One region of the Pseudomonas sp. KH_050 genome, then DNA from elsewhere that is predicted to be linked to it. Evidence: predicted binding sites of a transcription regulator. Region 1 holds the regulator's gene; each other region holds the start of a gene.
What was found. The regulator sigma-54, encoded in region 1, starts transcription at its own class of promoters, with help from an activator protein. The targets are predictions, from matches to a motif close to ANTGGCATNNANNTTGCTNT.
Positions count from the first base shown of each region.

Region 1 (6,670 bases):
TGCCGCCTTGATGGCCAAGGACGTGCAGGACTTTGACCTGTTCCACGCCTGGGACATTACCCCGGAACAAGCCATCGAGCAGGCTTTGACCTGTGAGGCGGCGGCGTTTGCCACCGACAGCCGGATCAAGAACGCCGATGGCACTACCCTGAGTACCCATCAGGGCTGCCGGGTGTATGGCAACAGCCATGGGTTTGTCGGCGGTTATGCGTCGACCCGGCACAGCCTGAGTTGCGTGATGATTGCCGAAGCCGACGGTCAGATGCAGCGCGATTACTGGTATGACGTGAATCGCCAGGGCGAACTGCTGGCTGATCCGGTCAGCATCGGCCAGCGAGCCGCGCAACGAGCGGCCAGCCGTCTGGGCGCGCGTCCGGTCCCGACCTGCGAGGTGCCAGTGCTGTTTTCAGCAGAATTGGCCGGAGGGCTGTTCGGCAGTTTCCTTGGGGCAATTTCCGGTGGCAACCTGTACCGTAAGTCGTCGTTCCTCGAAGGCACGCTGGGGCAGCGGTTGTTTCCTGAGTGGCTGACCCTGGATGAACGCCCGCACTTGATGCGTGGTCTGGCCAGTTCGGCGTTCGATGGCGACGGTCTGGCGACTTACGCCAAGCCTTTCGTCGAGAATGGCCATTTGGTGTCTTACGTGCTGGGCACGTACTCCGGTCGAAAGCTGGGCATGCCAAGCACCGCCAACGCCGGCGGCGTGCACAACCTGTTCGTCACCCACGGCGACGAGGACCAGACCGCCTTGCTGCGTCGCATGGGGCGTGGGTTGTTTGTCACCGAATTGATGGGCCAGGGCTTGAACATGGTGACGGGTGACTATTCCCGTGGTGCGGCAGGGTACTGGGTAGAGAACGGCGAGATCCAGTTTTCCGTGCAGGAAGTGACCATCGCCGGCAACATGCGCGACATGTTCCAGCAGATTATCGCGGTCGGTAATGACCTGGAGATGCGTAGCAATATTCGTACGGGCTCGGTGTTGATCGAGCGGATGACGGTCGCCGGTAGCTAAACGGCTACAGCTTCAAAAGGAAGGCGTGTCACCCAGTGGGTGACGCGCTTTTTTTTTTTGTGTGTGGGGGGGGGAATTGAGGTGAGCCGGAAAAGATCGCAGCCTCGCTTCGCTCGACAGCTCCTACGGATTGGCGTTCACACCGGATGTGTGTCGGTCCCGGCTCATGTAGGAGCTGCCGCAGGCTGCGATCTTTTGATTTTGTTCAGGCTTGTTTTGATTCTCACACCGCCCTCAATCCGATCATTGGTTACCAAAAGGCAGCAGAGATCGCCAAGCAGGCCTATCAACAGGGGCGACCGGTTATCGATGTGGACACCGCATTCACTGATTTCACGACTGCTGTGCCCGAGCGCGGACCGGTCGGCGGGAGCAAGCTCCCTCGCCACAAAAAGCCCTCTGAACACAGATTGTGTACTACTCGCCTTCGTCAAAGTAGCGGTTGATCAGATCGACCAGTGCATCCAGCGCTTCCTGTTCTTGCTCGCCTTCAGTGGCCAGATGGATTTTGGTGCCTTTGCCAGCAGCCAGCATCATCATGGCCATGATGCTTTTGCCGTCGACCGTGGATTCGGGTGTGCGTCCTACTCTGATCGTGCAATCCTTGAACTGACCGGCGACTCCTACGAATTTGGCAGACGCCCGGGCATGCAGGCCCAACTTGTTGATGATTTCAATTTCCAGAGCGGGCATCGCGGTGTGGATCCTTTAGCTAAGGTCGCGGTGGCGAACCTGGACATTCTTCAGGGATTTTTGCAGGACCTGGCCCAGACGTTCGGTCAGGTAGACGGAGCGGTGATGCCCGCCGGTGCAGCCAATGGCGATGGTGACGTAGGCACGGTTGCTGGCGGCGAAACGAGGCAGCCACTTCATCAGGTACGTAGAGATATCCTGGAACATTTCTTCAACATCCGGTTGCGCGGCCAGATACTCGGCTACCGGCTGATCCAGCCCGGATTGCTCGCGTAGTTCGGGTTTCCAGTAGGGATTGGGCAGGCAACGCACGTCGAACACCAGGTCGGCATCGACCGGCATGCCACGCTTGAAGCCAAAGGACTCGACCAGAAACGCCGTCCCCGGCTCCGGCTGGTTCAACAGGCGCAGCTTGATGGTGTCACGCAGTTGATACAGGTTCAGGTTGGTGGTGTTGACCTTCAGGTCTGCAAGGTCGGCAATCGGCCCCAGCAGATTGGTTTCATCGCGAATGGCTTCGGCCAGCGAGCGCTGGGCATTGCTCAGCGGGTGGCGCCGACGGGTTTCCGAAAAGCGCTTGAGCAGGGTTTCTTCGTCGGCGTCCAGATACAGCACATCGCATTGGATGTGTCGGCTGCGCACTTCTTCGAGCAATTGCGGGAAGCGTGTCAGGTGACTGGGCAGGTTGCGCGCATCGATCGAGACGGCGACCAGCGGCTGCGCCAGTTCCGTGTGAATCAACGCGCGCTCGGCCAACTCCGGAAGCAGCCCGGCCGGCAGGTTATCGATGCAGTAATAGCCACTGTCCTCTAGTACATCGAGGGCGGTGCTTTTACCCGAGCCGGACCGGCCGCTGACGATGATCAAGCGCATGATTAACTACCGTTCTGCTCATCCAGGACAACCTGGTACAGGGCTTCATTGGTTAAGGCGCTGCGAAGTTTTTCGCGCACTTCCTTGCGGTCAAGCATGCTGGCTATCTGCCGAAGCAGTTCCAGGTGCGCATCGGTAGCGGCTTCCGGCACCAGCAGGACAAACAGCAGGTCGACCGGGGCGCCATCGATGGCGTCGAAATCTATGGGGGCGTCCAGGTGCATCAAGGCACTGATGGGCGAGGTGCAACCTTTGAGGCGGCAGTGGGGGATGGCGATGCCGTTGCCAAAACCGGTGGAACCGAGTTTTTCACGGGCAATCAGACTCTCGAATACATCTTGCATCTCCAGATCCGGCACTTCGCGGTGGATAAGGTTGGCAATTTGCTCGAGTGCGCGCTTTTTACTGCCGCCCGGCACGTTCACCAAAGAACGGCCGGGGGTCAGGATATTTTCAAGTCGGATCATGGGTTGGGAGTGTTAACGACCTGTTGCGCCCTGGAGGAGGCTCTGGGTCTTTTCCTTATGCTTTTTGAGTTGGCGATCCAGTTTGTCGGTGAGCAGGTCGATCGCAGCATACATGTCGTCATGTTCTGCGTTAGCGACCACTTCACCGCCGTGGATATGCAAGGTGGCTTCGATTTTCTGCTTCAGCTTTTCGACCGTCATCGTGACTTGCACGTTGGTGATCTTGTCGAAGTGCCTTTCCAGTCGGTCGAGTTTTTCGCCGATGTAGGTGCGCAGGGGTTCGGTCACTTCCAATTGGTGTCCACTGATGTTGACTTGCATACAGCTTCTCCTTCGTTGCCAGTGCATAAGGCGGCAGGCTGGCTTGCCTGCCACTAGGCTGTGTCCGAAAACTCACTGAGCTTCAGAACACACCCTGGAACGCTGTGGCGTGGCCCGTTACATCAACCGCTTGCGTTCGCTCGAAGGCGCGATTCCAAGGGATTCGCGGTACTTGGCGACGGTGCGGCGGGCTACCTGAATGCCTTGTGCCTCCAGTAAACCAGCGATCTTGCTGTCACTCAACGGCTTTTTCTGATTTTCCGCGGCAACCAGTTTTTTGATGATCGCGCGAATCGCTGTGGACGAGCATTCACCGCCTTCGGAGGTGCTGACGTGGCTGGAGAAAAAGTATTTCAGTTCGTAGATACCGCGCGGGGTATGCATGAATTTCTGGGTAGTCACCCGGGAAATCGTCGACTCGTGCATGCCGACTGCTTCGGCGATGTCATGCAGGACCAGCGGTTTCATCGCTTCATCGCCGTATTCGAGAAAGCCGCGCTGGTGCTCGACGATCTGGGTAGCGACTTTCATCAGGGTTTCATTACGGCTTTGCAGGCTTTTGATGAACCAGCGCGCTTCCTGCAACTGGTTACGCATGAAGGTGTTGTCGGCGCTGGTGTCGGCGCGGCGGACGAAACCGGCGTACTGCGGGTTGACCCGCAGGCGTGGCACGGACTCCTGATTCAGTTCCACCAGCCAGCGCTCGTTGTCCTTGCGCACGATCACGTCGGGGACGACGTATTCAGCTTCAGTTGACTCGATTTGCGAGCCAGGGCGCGGGTTGAGGCTTTGCACCAGTTCGATGATCTGCCGCAGTTCGTCTTCCTTGAGCTTCATGCGGCGCATCAGCTGGCTGTAATCGCGGCTGCCAAGCAGTTCGATGAAGTCCGTGACCAGGCGCTTGGCCTCGGCCAGCCAAGGGGTCTTGGCTGGCAGTTGACGCAGTTGCAGCAGCAGGCACTCGCCCAGGTTGCGCGCGCCGATACCGGCCGGCTCGAATTGCTGGATGCGATGCAGGACCGCCTCGATCTCGTCCAGTTCGATGTCCAGCTCCGGATCGAAGGCTTCGAGAATCTCCTCGAGGGTTTCGTCCAGGTAGCCCTGATTGTTGATGCAATCGATCAGCGTCACGGCAATCAGGCGATCGGTGTCGGACATCGGCGCCAGGTTCAGTTGCCAGAGCAAATGGCTCTGCAGGCTCTCGCCGGCGGATGTACGGGTGGTGAAATCCCACTCGTCGTCATCGTTGCTCGGCAGGCTGCTGGCGCTGGTCTGGTAAACGTCTTCCCAGGCGGTGTCGACCGGCAGTTCATTAGGAATGCGCTCGTTCCAGTCACCTTCCTCGAGGTTGTCCACCGTCGGGGCGGTTTCCTGATAGGAGGGTTCCTGAACATCGGCATTGGGTTTCTGCTCGATGTTGTCGGCCAGAGGGTCGGCGTTATCGAAGTCGTCGCCTTCTTCCTGGCGTTCGAGCATAGGATTGGACTCCAGGGCCTCCTGGATTTCCTGTTGCAGGTCCAGGGTCGACAATTGGAGCAGGCGGATGGCCTGTTGCAGCTGCGGTGTCATCGTCAGCTGCTGGCCCATTCTCAAGACTAGCGATGGTTTCATGGCAGGGGCTTAACACCTTATTCGCCGGCGCGCATGCGCCATCCACTACAGGGCGCCGGAGCGCCAAACATAAGCAAATTATATGCCTGAAACTGCAGTGTTTGCCTAGAGCGCTGTAACAATAAAAATTAACAAGGTTTCATTGACATCGGCGCTCTGACGATAGCTGAAATCGTCCAGAGTGCTTTTGAGGTGCCTGCGTCAACCAAACCGCTCAATGCTTACAGGCGGAACTCATGCCCCAGATAGACTTCCTTCACCAGTTCGTTGGCCAGGATGGTCTCGGAGTCGCCTTCGGCGATCAGTTGACCGTCGTTGACGATGTAGGCAGTCTCGCAGATATCCAGGGTTTCACGGACGTTGTGGTCGGTGATCAGAACGCCGATACCCTTGGCCTTCAAGTGATGAATGATCTGCTTGATATCGCCTACCGAAATCGGGTCTACGCCGGCGAAAGGTTCGTCGAGCAGGATGAATTTCGGCGCGGTAGCCAGTGCGCGGGCGATTTCCACTCGGCGACGTTCGCCACCGGACAGGCTCATGCCGAGGTTGTCGCGGATGTGGTGAATATGGAATTCCTGCAGCAGGCTTTCCAGCTCCTGGCGACGCCCGGCCTTGTCGAGTTCCTTGCGGGTCTCGAGGATGGCCATGATGTTGTCGGCGACCGATAGTTTGCGGAAGATCGACGCTTCTTGCGGCAGATAACCGATGCCGGCCCGTGCGCGACCGTGCATCGGTTGGTGGCTGACGTCCAGATCATCGATCAATACCCGACCCTGATCGGCCTGGACCAGGCCGACGATCATGTAGAAACAGGTGGTCTTGCCGGCGCCGTTCGGACCGAGCAGGCCGACGATCTGACCGCTGTCGATCGACAGGCTGACGTCGCGCACGACCTGGCGGCTCTTGTAGCTCTTGGCCAGATGCTGAGCTTTCAGAGTTGCCATTACGGGGCCTTTTGCTCGTCGGTTTTCTTCTTCGGCTGGATCACCATATCGATCCGCGGACGGGGCGCGGTCACCGTAGTGCCGGTGGCGCGACCGGCATTGGCAACCTGGCGCTTGGTGTCGTAGACGATTTTTTCGCCTTCGGTGGTGTTGCCTTCGTTGATCACTTTGGCCTTGTCGATCAGCACGACGCGATCTTGCGAAGCGTGGTACTGGATGGTCACGGCATAGGCCTTGACCGGCTCGGTATCGCCAGGCTTCTGCAGCTGTTCGAAGTAAGCCAGGTTGCCGACGGAGGTGACCACGTCGATCTCGCCCGAAGCTGCGCGGGTGATGGTCACGGTGTTGCCGGTGATCTTCATCGAACCCTGGGTGATGATCACATCGCCCTTGTAAGTGGCAATGCCTTGCTTGTCATCCAGTTGGGCGTCGTCGGCCTGAATGCGGATTGGTTGCTGGCTATCAGTCGGCAGAGCCCAGGCGCTCGCGCTTCCCAGTGCTGCGCTCAGGCTGAGCAAAATAGGGAGGGTTTTAACGAGACTCATACTGTCCTCTTACGTTCGATAGCAGGTGTATCCTGCTCTCTTTCAAATACGCTTTCATGCCCTTGCCAGTCGACACGCCACCAGCGCCGTCGATTCTAACGGCTTGCTCGGTTTGCGCATATTGCTTCTGAGGGAATACGGTCATGCGACTACTGGTAATAATCGTCGCACGGTTTTTCTCGTCGGTACGTGCGATAC
Region 1 covers NZ_CM174478.1:1,107,038-1,113,707, forward strand. The annotation lists gene pmbA (metalloprotease PmbA) at 1-1,015, shown strand, start outside; partial or broken gene aspA (aspartate ammonia-lyase) at 1,243-1,386, shown strand; gene AC3IUA_RS05105 (HPr family phosphocarrier protein) at 1,433-1,708, opposite strand; gene rapZ (RNase adapter RapZ) at 1,724-2,581, opposite strand; gene ptsN (PTS IIA-like nitrogen regulatory protein PtsN) at 2,584-3,048, opposite strand; gene hpf (ribosome hibernation-promoting factor, HPF/YfiA family) at 3,061-3,369, opposite strand; gene AC3IUA_RS05125 (RNA polymerase factor sigma-54) at 3,487-4,980, opposite strand; gene lptB (LPS export ABC transporter ATP-binding protein) at 5,202-5,927, opposite strand; gene lptA (lipopolysaccharide transport periplasmic protein LptA) at 5,927-6,472, opposite strand; gene lptC (LPS export ABC transporter periplasmic protein LptC) at 6,459-6,670, opposite strand, start outside.

Region 2 (6,670 bases), 2.4 Mb from region 1:
GCTTGGGGTGCTGACGGGCTTGCGCGCCGAAATCGCCAACCACCCGCTGGGTGAACTGCTCATGGGTGATCTGACTACCCTCGTCGAGCACGCGGGTGGCGCGCAGGGTGAACTCACCATGGCCGTCGCTTTCCCACGCCACCTCATCGTCCTGGCAGGCGGCGAACTTGATATCGCGCATGCCCTGCGCGCCGCCACTGTCGATGGCCCGCGAGAGGCCGCCGTGGGCCTGGCGAAAGAGCGCGTGGGCGCGGTTGATTTCCTCGGTAGGCGGCACGAAACGCTTGCGAGCGTCTCTGCCCAATGGTCGCTGATTGACGCCACCGACCGCAAAACGCGTATTGCTGCCCGAATGGCAGCAGTCCATGAAGCAGGTGAGGTTCACCCCATCCGGCAAGCGGGCGAAGATCTCGGCGATGTCATCGTCGATGTACAGCGCGCCCGTGGCAAAGTCCACCGGACACAGCGCTTCGTCATTGGCATCGTCTTCGTCGCCATTAAGGTCGGTGACAAAAGTCCCATGGCCGGAATACTGGATGACGATGACATCCCCGGCCCGCGAGTCAGTGACTATCTCGCGAATGCTTCGGTCGATCGCCTCGCGGGTGGCCTGGCCGTTGAGCAGCATCCGGGTGGAAAAGCCGCGCTTGCTCAGTGATTGCGCCCACATCTGCGCATCGGCGACACAGCCGGCAAGCCGATGTTCCGGTTCGGGGTAATCATTGATCCCGATGCACAGCGCCATGCGCCGGCCATCTGCTGCCACTGCAGACGAGCCGACGGCCTGGAGCGAAACCGCAGTCGGCGCCACCGCGTAGCGCGTCGGCGGTGCAATCGAGGCGTTCTGGCGCCACTGTTCGAAACCCTCGGGCCAATCGACCTCATCGGTCCATGCCCGCGGCCGGGACAGCGCTTTGGCCCGCGGATAGGGGTTGATCCGGCCGGCATCCGGCAGGCCAAGAATGCGCAGCAAGGCGCTGTTCATGGTCACCGGGTCATCATCGAAGCCGCCATGGGAGGTGGACTGGCTGGCCGAGCGCCCGGTGTCGGAGGCTGACTGCGACCAAATGACTTCACCGGGCCCGCTGTTCTTGCCGTCGAGATTGAACAGCTGCTTGAGCACAGGATCATCGCGCAGGCTCTCTTCGAGCCCGAGAATCGGCGTGCCGCGCTTTTCTTCCAATGCATAAAAAATCAGGTAGAGCAGCGACTTGCGGTAAACCCCGGCGCAGTCGTCGTCCTTCTCGAAGTGTTTTTTCATGGTGAAGATCGTGACCTTTTCCGCCACCTCACCCTTGTGCAACAGGTCCAGCAGGTGCTGCTTGAAGGTGTCGACTCGCACCGCCGGTGCGAGGAATTGCAGGGTGGCTAACTTCGGTACTCTGAGGTGGTGCGCGGCGGTCAGGAAATGACAATGAAAAATCGAGCCGGCACTGTGACCCATCGCATGCAGTTCGACACTCTCGGGATGGGCGTCACAAAATTGCTTGAGCTTGCCAGCCACGTACCAGGCCCCACCATCGACCGGCTCGGCTGCCCGTTCGGCGCTGAACTTCATCCCGCCCCAGATGCTCTCCCCGCCCAGGGATCGCGCGGCACCTTCGATCAGCAGGTCCGAACTGAAGTCGGCCAGATCCCGGGACGCGCCCGGCCAGGCGCGCTTGAGCAGACTGCCGATGGTCTCGAAAAAGCCGGTCCGCCAGATGAAATAGATCGGATAAACTCCATTGCTCAGCCACCACGCCATATGTTTCTGGGCAATTTCCAGGCCGGCGGACTGCGAAATCAACCCGCCGTGGGCATAGAGCAACACGCGCAGCTTGCGATTCTCCCGCTTCGCCACGGCCAGCGCCTCGACCAGATGCTCCTCGAAAATCGCATCGACATCGGCCGCCGAAGTCGTGACCTCACCTTCGCTGGTAAATCGTCCCACGGTGAGGTTGACCAGGTGCGGCTGCAACGCGGCCAGTTGCGCGGGGGTCAACCCGGCGCCGCGCGCAGTTGCGGATGGCTCTCTCGGTTCATCGGTGGACCGCGCCTCGTGCTCATCGTGAGCCAACTCCGCATCCGCCGGGTCGGTCCCCCTGGGCGTGCGCGACAGCGCGTCAATGGCATCGCGCAGGACATAAGACTGCTCAGAGGGAAAGGGTCCCTCCTCCGATTCACCGAGGCCACGACTCTGGTCCTGGCTGGCTATCTGCTCGCGCAGGCTCTGCACTTCGGCAAGAATCTGCTGGTAGTCGAGGCTGTTGCCCGGGCACGACTTGCTCGACATCGAACTATGAAAGCGCAGGCTTTCCAGCGGCAGGTGGAATTGCTCTTGAACCAGGGCCACCACCCGCAATGCCGAATCGCGTTGCTGACCATCGAAGGGGTCACGGCCCTGGTCAAAGTCCCCGATCATCTCGAACATGAACGGGCCAAACGAGGCATTGCCGTTATGCCCCGCCGCACTCGCCGGTGGCTGGTTCCAGTTACGCCCGAGCCAGATGAAGCCTTGCGGATCGATGGTGATGTGCTGGGCAATATCACTCCAGCCATTGGTCTGGGTGTGAAACCGCCACATGCCGACGATCGTTTCATGCCCTTTGAAATCCCGTCGGCTCGGTCGCCAGGTGTGATGCATGTGCACGGCATTGATTTTGCGGCTGAAGGGATATTGAGCAAGCAGCTGTGTGAACTGCTCCAGGCTGAGCCTGATAAAGGTGGGCGTCGACATGCTGGAAAACCTCTGAGGCAAGGTACTCAAGATGACACTGAAGGAAACTCTAGGTGGGAATGGCACTTTGTCCACTTATAACCAGGCACGCCGATGAGTGCCGGGCGATCCGTAGCAACTGCCGAAGGCTGCGTTCGAGGAATGTGCAAGCCAGAGGTTCCCGATTGACGGGCATATAGCTGGCAAAGTCCCGAACTGCCCCAAAACAAACCACCGCCAAACCTGCATCGCACCTTTCTGGTTCAATTCACAACGCTCGGAAGTGGCCGGGAGCGAGCCGATGCCAGTCAGGTAATACCGGGGGTCTTCAAAAGATCGCAGCCTGCGGCAGCTCCTACACGGGGATTGCGTGCATCCGTTGTTTCATCGGAGAGCCGGCTCGGCCGAAACTGGCATGGAACGTGCTCTACACCTTGTACACCTGCCGACATCTACGGCGGGGTCTCCTGAGTGGTCATTGTTGACCACCGGCCTGCAAAGGCACGGGACGACGGGCGAACCGGGCAACGTGGCCGCGGCTATTCACCCAAACACACACGAATGAATACCAGGCAAAGGCGCCTGGAGCTGCTGGTCGGCTCCAGGCGTTTTTTTTTGGGTTTTTTTTGGCCATGCCAAGGCAGCGGCTTCGACTGAGGAAAGGCAATGAACGCTATCGTCACCCCGATCAAGAGCGAAACATTGGTGGTCATCGGCAACGGCATGGTTGGTCATCATTGCGTCGAGCAACTGATCGAGCACGGCGCCCTCGCCCACTATCACGTCCATGTGTTCGGTGAAGAGCGTCAGCGTGCCTACGACCGCGTGCACCTCTCGGAATATTTCGGCGGCCGCGATGCCGAGTCCCTGGCCCTTGGCGAGGCCGATCTGTATGCCCGCCACGGCGTGCACCTGCACCTCGGGGTGCAGGTCCTGGAGATCGACCGCGAGCGCAAAGAAGTGGTCACCAGTGCCGGACGCCAGGCTTACGACCGCTTGGTGCTGGCCACCGGTTCCTATCCGTTCGTGCCGCCGATCCCCGGTGCCGAAGGACGTTCACGTCTGGTCTACCGGACCCTGGACGACCTCGACGCGATCCGCGAGGCGGCCGCCAATGCCCGCCGTGGCGTGGTGGTCGGCGGTGGCCTGCTCGGCCTTGAAGCCGCCAATGCGCTGAAATCCCTGGGGCTGCAAGCCCATGTCGTCGAGTTCGCTCCACAGCTGATGCCGGTGCAACTGGACGCCTTGGGCGGTGAAGCGCTCAAAGCGCGAATCGAGGCGCTGGGGGTTGGTGTACACCTCTCGCGGGCGACCAAGGAAATCGTCGTTGGCGAAGACTATGCCTATCGCATGAACTTCAACGACGGCGAGTTCCTGGAAACCGACCTGATCGTGTTCTCCGCCGGTATCCGCCCACAGGATGCTATCGGCCGCAGCGCCGGGCTGGAAGTGGCCGCTCGCGGCGGGCTGGTGGTCGACAACCATTGCCGCACCAGCGACCCCGAGATCTTCGCCATCGGCGAGTGCGCGTCCTGGAACGGCAGCATATTCGGCCTGGTCGCGCCGGGCTACAGCATGGCGCGCAACGTTGCCGCGCAACTGGCCGGTCAGCATTACGAACCCTTCACCGGCGCCGACATGTCGACCAAGCTCAAATTGCTCGGGGTCGATGTCGGTTCGATCGGCGACGCCCATGCAGCCACGCCGGGTGCCAGGAGCTACCGGTTCATCGACGAAGCCAGCGCCAGCTATCGGCGCCTGGTGGTCTCTGCCGACGGCAAGCACGTGCTCGGGGCGGTGCTGATCGGCGACAACAGTTACTACGACACCCTCCTGCAGTACGCGCAGAACGGCATCGCGCTGCCCAAGGATCCGTCGGGCCTGATCCTGCCACTGTCGGACGGCGCGCCGACACTCGGCGCCGATGCGCTGCCGGATAGCGCGACACTCTGCTCCTGCCATAACGTCACCAAGGGCGCGGTGTGCTGCGCGATCGACGCCGGTTGCAGCGATCTGGGCGAACTCAAGGGCAAGACCAAGGCCGGCACCGGTTGCGGCGGTTGCAGCGCGCTGCTCAAGCAGGTCTTCGAACACGAACTCAGCGCCCGTGGCGTGGCCGTCGACAAGAGCCTGTGCGAGCACTTCGCCCATACCCGTCAGGAGCTCTATGCGCTGGTGCGGGTGGAAGGCATCATCAGCTTCGACGAACTGCTGACCCGCCACGGCCGCGGTCACACCGGCTGTGATATCTGCAAACCAGCGGTGGGCTCGATCCTCGCCTCGTGCTGGAACCAGCCGATCATGGATCCGGCGCTGGTGTCGCTGCAGGACACCAACGACACCTTCATGGCCAACATGCAGAAAAACGGCACCTACTCGATCATTCCGCGCATTGCCGCCGGTGAAATCACCCCGGACAAGCTGATCGCCCTCGGCGCCGTGGCGAAGAAATACGACCTCTATACCAAGATCACCGGTGGCCAGCGCATCGACCTGTTCGGCGCCCAGCTGCATGAACTGCCGGACATCTGGGGCGAGCTGGTCGAGGCCGGCTTCGAGACCGGTCACGGTTACGGCAAGTCGTTGCGCACGGTGAAATCCTGCGTCGGCAGTACCTGGTGCCGCTACGGCGTGCAAGACAGCGTGGGCATGGCGCTGCTGCTGGAGAACCGCTACAAGGGCCTGCGCGCGCCGCATAAATTCAAACTGGCGGTGTCCGGCTGCACCCGTGAATGCGCCGAAGCGCAGAGCAAGGACATCGGCGTGATCGCCACCGAGAAAGGCTGGAATCTCTATGTCTGCGGCAATGGCGGCATGCGTCCGCGTCACGCCGAGCTGCTCGCCACCGACCTGGATGATGCAACCCTGCTGCGCTACGTCGACCGCTTCCTGATGTTCTACATCCGCACCGCCGACAAACTGCAGCGCACCTCGGTCTGGCGCGAAAGCCTGGAAGGCGGCCTGGACTACCTCAAGCAAGTCATCATCGAGGACAGCCTGGGCCTGGCCGCCGAACTGGAATCGCAGATGCAGCTGGTGGTCGACCGTTATGAATGCGAATGGGCCAACGCCATCAACGACCCGGAAAAACTCAAGCGCTTCCGTACGTTCGTCAACGACAAACGTGGCGACCCGGACATTCATTTCGTCAAGGAGCGCGGCCAGCGCCGGCCGGTACACGCCAGCGAACTCCACCTGATTCCCGTTACCGAGGAGGTGCTCTGATGAGCCAGTCAAACGTCGTCCGTATCGAACCGCAACGCGCCAACCAACATCCTGCACTGTGGCAGGCCCTGTGCAGCCGTCAGGATCTGGTGGCCAACTCCGGCGTCGTTGCCTTGCATGAGGGCGCCCAGGTGGCGCTGTTTCACCTGCCTGATACGCAAGGCAAGACCCTCTACGCCATCGACAACCGTGATCCGAAGTCCGGCGCCAATGTCATCGGCCGGGGCATCGTCGGCAGCCTCAAGGGCGAACTGGTGATTGCCTCGCCGCTGTACAAGCAGCACTTTCGCCTCGAAGACGGCAGCTGCCTGGAGTATCCGGAGCAGCGCCTGCGGGTCTGGCCGGTGCGGCTGAACGGCGATGTGGTGGAGATTGGCGTGAGCAGCGCAGGTTAGCTGACTGCCCTGTCGCCCTCGTTAACAGCACTGGAGAGAACCCGATGAAAAGCGTTGCGCAACTCCTGAAGTTAAAGGCCCGGCAAAATCAGCAAGTGCACACTATCGGCCCCGGGCAGATGGTGCTGGAAGCACTGAAGGTGATGGCGGAAAAGAATGTCGGCGCACTACCGGTGATCGAAAACGGTCAGGTGGTCGGTGTGATCAGCGAACGCGACTACGCACGCAAGATCGTGCTCCAGGGCCGCTCCTCGGTCGGCACGCCGGTCAGCGCGATCATGAGCGCACCGGTGGTGACGGTGGATTCCAGCCAGAGCATCGAGCAGTGCATGGGTGTCATGACCGACAGCCA
Region 2 covers NZ_CM174478.1:3,510,598-3,517,267, forward strand. The annotation lists gene AC3IUA_RS16050 (caspase family protein) at 1-2,719, opposite strand, end outside; gene nirB (nitrite reductase large subunit NirB) at 3,365-5,923, shown strand; gene nirD (nitrite reductase small subunit NirD) at 5,923-6,318, shown strand; gene AC3IUA_RS16065 (CBS domain-containing protein) at 6,363-6,670, shown strand, end outside.
Region 2: a site for sigma-54 is predicted at 3,108-3,127, ahead of nirB (nitrite reductase large subunit NirB). Genes of this name have one in related genera too.

Region 3 (6,670 bases), 770 kb from region 1:
ACTAGGGTGCAGCTCATTGCACCAATATAGTGCGCAAACCTGAAAGGCGTTTAGAAGTTTGAAAAAATGCTTTTAGGTTCTTCAGGTTTGTCGACCAGCGGACATTCCGGACGCTGGCCGTAATCGACCAGGGAGCAAGGCTTGACCTGACGTTTCTGCGCCAGGGACATGCGCAGCATATGGAAAGGCTGATTGGCTGTTCGCTCGACGATTCGCCCTTGCTCATCGAGACTTTCCACTGCCAGGTGGTGGCTGCCGCGGTCGATATTGCTCAAGGCAAACACCGGGCTGGGGCCCGGAGCGGAGGTTGGCTGGCCATCCAGCAACAAGCGAAAGCGGTGACCGCGTTGCAGGCCGGGCTCATTGGTGACGCTGACAATCAACTCACCCTGAGTGCTGCGAATCGTGGCGTCGGGGTCGGGTACCAGAACACGCAACATCTGATAGTAGAAGGGCGGTTTACCCTCGGCCTTCCTGGCGGCTGATGTCGGAACGGCACCGCTCGGGTTTGCTGACATGCGATTGTCGGGTGCCAGCTGAACACGTTTGGCATTGCCCGGTTGCGGTTGATCGGTAAAAACCCGATTCCCCTGGCCATCGATATAGGTGTAGACCTCGGCGACGGCCGGAAAGGCGATCAGCAGCAGGCAGAGCGCAAGGGCACCAGTGAAAGGCATCAAGGCTTGTGCACCCGTTGCACGGTAAAGGTGGCGGTCGGGCTCTGTTGCACAACGCGCGCGCCATCCAGTACCTGAACCGCCAGTCGGTGTTCACCACGATCGATGTTCACCAGTTGCAAGCGTGGCACGTTGCTTGGCTGACCATAGGGCTGGTCGTCCAGCAGCAGACGCAGGCGATGCTCGCCTTGCAGGCGCGGTTGCAGCGCAACACCCACGGTGAAGGTGCCATTGTTGGCGCGCAGGGCTTCTTCGCTGGGTAACCCGGTCAACTCCAATACCTCATATGCAGCGACACTATCGGCTTGCTGACGGTCGTTTTGTGTCGGGCTGGCGTGTGGCGGGGCAGGCGGCTGACGCTCGACGCTATTGAGTGGCGGCAAGTCGACGGCCTGGCTCCGGGTACCGTCGGGCGGCTGATTGCTATAGGCAGTGTTGCCATTGGCATCGGTGTATTTGTAGATCTGCGCCGTCGCCGAGAAGGTGAGGGACAAAAGCAGAAACAGTAAAAACGGCCGCATTCAGGCTTCCCGATGGGTTGAACAAGTTACTCCGACAGCGCGATACCCGGGCTGCCAGCATAGAACACTATGAGTTCTACCGGGCTGTCGCCGGTTTTGCCGCGATGCACCGTGTTGACCATTTCCGCCAGGGTCTGCCCTTGTTTGAGTACTCGGGTCTGACCGCTGTCCCTGGCTTCGACGGTGAGCTCTCCGGCGAGGATATAAGCCGCATTGGGGATCGGGTGAGTGTGCCACTTTAGTTCGGTGTTGGCAGGTATCTTCAGTTTGAGCAGGGTCAGTTCGGGGCGGTCTTGGGGGTAGGAGGCATAGGGCGTTCCATCCCAGGAAGAGGAACTCTGCAGCAAGACTTCCTTTTCGATCCCGGGCTTTGCATTGGTATTGCTGCAGCCCAGAGTGAGCAGGCAAGCGAGCGCGACGAGCAAGGTTCTGGCAGGGACTGGTGTTTTCATGGCTCTATCCTTTGCAGGGGGGGGTGATGGCTCGAACAAGTGCTGTCAGGCTACATGCAATGCAATGGCGTTGATGCCGGAGGGGGCTGTGAGTACCGGAGGATGGGGTGCGATCAGTTGTCAGAAATTGCCCACAAAAAAGGCCTCCCGAAGGAGGCCTCTGTTACGCCGCTTGCGCAAGCGTTACTGGATTAGCAGCTGTAGTACAGCTCGTATTCCAGTGGGTGTACGAAGGTGCGAACCTTGATTTCTTCTTCGCTTTTCAGGGCGATGTAAGCGTCGATGAAGTCGTCGCTGAAAACGCCGCCTTTGGTCAGGAATGCACGACCTTTGTCCAGCTCTTCCAGGGCTTCTTTCAGGCTGCCGCAAACTTGTGGAATCTCTTTCGCCTCTTCAGGCGGCAGGTCGTACAAGTTTTTATCGGCGGCGTCGCCTGGGTGAATCTTGTTCTGGATACCGTCCAGGCCGGCCATTACCAGGGCAGCGAAGGCCAGGTACGGGTTGGCTGCTGGATCCGGGAAGCGGGCTTCGATACGGCGAGCACGAGGGCTGGACACGTAAGGAATACGGATCGAAGCGGAACGGTTGCGAGCCGAGTAGGCCAGCATTACCGGTGCTTCGAAACCTGGGACCAGACGCTTGTAGGAGTTGGTCGACGGGTTGGTGAAACCGTTCAGCGCCTTACCGTGCTTGATGATGCCGCCGATGAAGAACAGGGCGGTGTCGGACAGGCCGGCATAACCTTCGCCAGCGAAGGTGTTCTTGCCATCTTTGGCGATGGACAGGTGAACGTGCATACCCGAACCGTTATCGCCGTACAGCGGCTTAGGCATGAAGGTCGCGGTGCGGCCGTAAGCGTCAGCAACGTTGTGCACGCAGTATTTCAGGGTCTGAACTTCGTCAGCCTTGGCTACCAGGGTGTTGAACTTGACGCCGATTTCGTTCTGGCCAGCAGTCGCCACTTCGTGGTGGTGAACTTCGATGACCAGGCCCATTTCTTCCATGGCGTTGCACATGGAGGTACGGATTTCGTGGTCGTGGTCGAACGGAGGAACCGGGAAGTAGCCGCCTTTGACGCCTGGACGGTGACCGCGGTTGCCGCCTTCGACGTCCTGGTCGGACATCCACGAACCTTGTTCGGAGAAAATCTTGAACATGGAGCCGGAGATGTCGGACTTGAACTTCACTTCGTCGAAGATGAAGAATTCTGGCTCCGGGCCTACGAATACGGTGTCGCCGATACCGGTGGACTTCAGGTATTCCTCGGCGCGCTTGGCGATGGCACGTGGGTCACGGTCATAGCCTTGCATGGTCGAAGGTTCGATCACGTCGCAAACCAGGATCAGGGTCGGCTCTTCGGTGAACGGGTCCAGGACGGCAGTGCTGTCGTCCGGCATCAGGATCATGTCGGAAGCTTCGATGCCTTTCCAGCCAGCGATGGAGGAGCCGTCGAACATTTTGCCTTCTTCGAAGAAAGCTTCGTCCAGCGCGTCGCGAGCCGGCATGGTCACGTGGTGCTGTGTGCCTTTGGTGTCAGTGAAGCGCAGATCAATCCATTTGACGTCATGATCTTTGATGAGTTGAACCGACTTCGACATAGTGTCCTCCGGGTGGGCTTCGGGCTTGGTAGTGGATGCCCTTAGAATGTGGGTGATGCCGGCGCGAATACTCTGCCAAGGCAACCTGCCTCACAAGGGAGCAAATTGCATGCCAGTGCCCCGACTTGGGTTTTTCGCCCCAATCTCACGCATATAAACGTGTAAATGGAGAAAAACGTAATTTTTACGCACTGCAATGTGGCGCGAAAAAGCTCATACGCCCCGTTTTAGTGCGCGCAAAACCATCTGAACATTAACTGGTTAAACCTTGAGCAATTTCCGCTATAATCCGCGCCCCCCTTTTTCGGCTGGCCCTTCGCGCGCTGTTTTCATGAAACTAATCGTAAAAGTCTTTCCCGAGATCACCATCAAGAGCCGCCCGGTACGGATGCGTTTCATCCGCCAGCTGGCCAAAAACATCCGTGCCGTGCTCCGTGATCTGGATCCGGCTGTGGTGGTGAACGGTGTGTGGGACAATCTCGAGCTGGAAACCCGTGTCAGCGAGCCGAAAGCCTTGAAGGACATGATGGATCGCCTGAGCTGCATGCCGGGCATCGCGCATTTCCTGCAGGTTGACGAGTACCCGTTGGGCGACTTCGACGACATCGTCGCCAAGTGCAAGCAGCACTTCGGCGATGCCTTGCCGGGCAAGATTTTTTCTGTGCGCTGCAAGCGCGCCGGCAAGCACGAATTTTCCTCGATGGATGTCGAGAAATACGTCGGCAGCCAGCTGCGTCGTCAGTGCGGCGCCGCCGGAATTTCCCTGAAAGAGCCTGAAATCGAAGTGCGGATGGAAATTCGCGACCAACGGTTGTTTGTGATCCACAGCCAGCACAACAGCATCGGCGGATATCCGCTGGGCGCCCTCGAACAGACCCTGGTACTGATGTCCGGTGGTTTCGATTCGACGGTAGCGGCTTACCAGATCATGCGCCGCGGGCTTATGAGCCATTTCTGCTTCTTCAACCTCGGCGGCCGCGCCCACGAACTGGGCGTGATGGAAGTCGCGCATTTCATCTGGAAGAAGTACGGCAGCTCCCAGCGCGTGCTATTCGTCAGCGTACCGTTCGAGGAAGTGCTCGGAGAAATTCTCGGTAAAGTCGATAACAGTCATATGGGCGTAGTATTGAAGCGTATGATGTTGCGCGCGGCTTCAAGAATTGCCGATCGGCTGGAAATCGATGCGCTGGTTACCGGTGAGGCGATCTCCCAGGTGTCCAGCCAGACGCTGCCGAATCTCTCGGTGATCGACTGCGTGACCGAGAAGCTGGTGCTACGCCCCCTGATCGCCAGTCACAAGCAGGACATCATTGATCTGGCCACCGAGATCGGCACTGCCGATTTCGCCAAGCACATGCCGGAATATTGCGGGGTGATTTCGGTCAACCCCAAGACCCACGCCAAGCGCAACCGCGTGGAGTATGAAGAACAACAGTTCGATATGGCGGTGCTCGAGCGTGCGCTCGAGAACGCCAAACTGGTGCCGATCGATCGGGTTATCGATGAATTGGGCCAGGATTTGCAGGTCGAAGAAGTCAGTGAAGCACTGGCCGGTCAGATCGTGATCGACATCCGTCACCCGGATGCTCAGGACGACGAGCCGCTGGAGCTGCCTGGCATCGAGGTACAAGCGATGCCGTTTTATGCATTGAACGCTCGTTTCAAGGAACTGGACCCTACTCGCCAGTACCTGTTGTATTGCGACAAAGGCGTGATGAGTCGCCTGCATGCCCACCATTTGCTCAGTGAGGGGCATGCCAATGTGCGCGTTTATCGACCGAGCTAAGAGCCCGGGGCTGTATGCCTGTGGTTTGCGTCACCGGCCCCCCGACGCCGCCGTCAAGCTGTAACGGCAAGGCCTGACTCTACTGAAAATCGCTGCCACGACCTGTCAGCACACCGAATCCTCTGATCGAGATACACAAGTGATCGAAAATCTACGCAACATCGCCATCATTGCTCACGTTGACCATGGTAAAACCACCCTGGTAGACAAACTCTTGCGTCAATCCGGCACCCTGGAGCGCAACGAGCTCAACGACGAGCGCGTGATGGACTCCAACGACCAGGAGAAAGAGCGCGGTATTACCATTCTGGCGAAAAACACCGCCATCAACTGGAACGGCTACCACATCAACATCGTGGACACCCCGGGCCACGCCGACTTCGGCGGCGAAGTAGAACGCGTAATGTCGATGGTCGACTCCGTTCTGCTGCTGGTTGACGCTCAAGACGGCCCTATGCCGCAAACCCGTTTCGTGACCAAGAAGGCTTTCGAAGCCGGCCTGCGTCCAATCGTGGTAATCAACAAGGTTGACCGTCCAGGCGCGCGTCCGGACTGGGTTCTGGACCAGATCTTCGACCTGTTCGACAACCTCGGTGCTACCGAAGAACAACTGGACTTCAAAGTCGTCTACGCCTCGGCCCTGAACGGCATTGCCGGTCTGGACCACACCGACATGGCTGAAGACATGACGCCGCTGTACCAGTCGATCGTCGACAACGTACCTGCGCCGAAAGTCGACCGTGACGGTCCGTTCCAGATGCAAATCTCCGCTCTGGACTACAACAGCTTCCTGGGTGTTATCGGCGTTGGCCGTATCGCTCGTGGTCGCATCAAGCCGAACACTCCGGTTGTCGCTATCGACGCCGACGGCAAGAAGCGTAACGGTCGTATCCTGAAGCTGATGGGTCACCACGGTCTGCACCGTATCGACGTTGAAGAAGCAGCTGCCGGCGACATCGTCTGCATCAGCGGCTTCGACCAGCTGTTCATCTCCGACACTCTGTGCGACCCACTGAACGTCGAAGCGATGAAGCCGCTGACCGTTGACGAGCCAACCGTTTCCATGACCTTCCAGGTAAACGACTCGCCTTTCTGCGGTAAAGAAGGCAAGTTCGTGACCAGCCGTAACATCAAGGAACGTCTGGACAAAGAGCTGCTGTACAACGTTGCACTGCGCGTTGAAGAAGGCGACTCGGCTGACAAATTCAAGGTATCCGGCCGTGGTGAGCTGCACCTCTCGGTACTGATCGAAACCATGCGTCGCGAAGGCTTCGAAATGGGTGTCGGTCGTCCGGAAGTGATCATCCGCATGGTTGACGGCGTCAAGCACGAACCGTACGAAAACGTCACCATCGACCTGCCGGAAGAGTCCCAGGGCTCGATCATGGAGCAAATGGGTATCCGTAAAGGCGACCTGACCAACATGGTTCCGGATGGCAAGGGCCGTGTGCGCCTTGAGTACAACATCCCGGCCCGTGGCCTGATCGGTTTCCGTAACGAGTTCCTGACCCTGACCTCCGGTGCAGGCATCCTGACCTCGATCTTCGACCGTTACGACGCCATGAAGTCCGGCGACATGTCCGGTCGTCAGAACGGCGTACTGGTTTCGGTGGCTACCGGTAAGGCACTGACCTAC
Region 3 covers NZ_CM174478.1:339,143-345,812, forward strand. The annotation lists gene AC3IUA_RS01560 (DUF4124 domain-containing protein) at 51-677, opposite strand; gene AC3IUA_RS01565 (DUF4124 domain-containing protein) at 677-1,198, opposite strand; gene AC3IUA_RS01570 (cupin domain-containing protein) at 1,225-1,650, opposite strand; gene glnA (glutamate--ammonia ligase) at 1,842-3,248, opposite strand; gene thiI (tRNA uracil 4-sulfurtransferase ThiI) at 3,580-5,034, shown strand; gene typA (translational GTPase TypA) at 5,174-6,670, shown strand, end outside.
Region 3: a site for sigma-54 is predicted at 3,346-3,365, ahead of glnA (glutamate--ammonia ligase). Genes of this name have one in related genera too.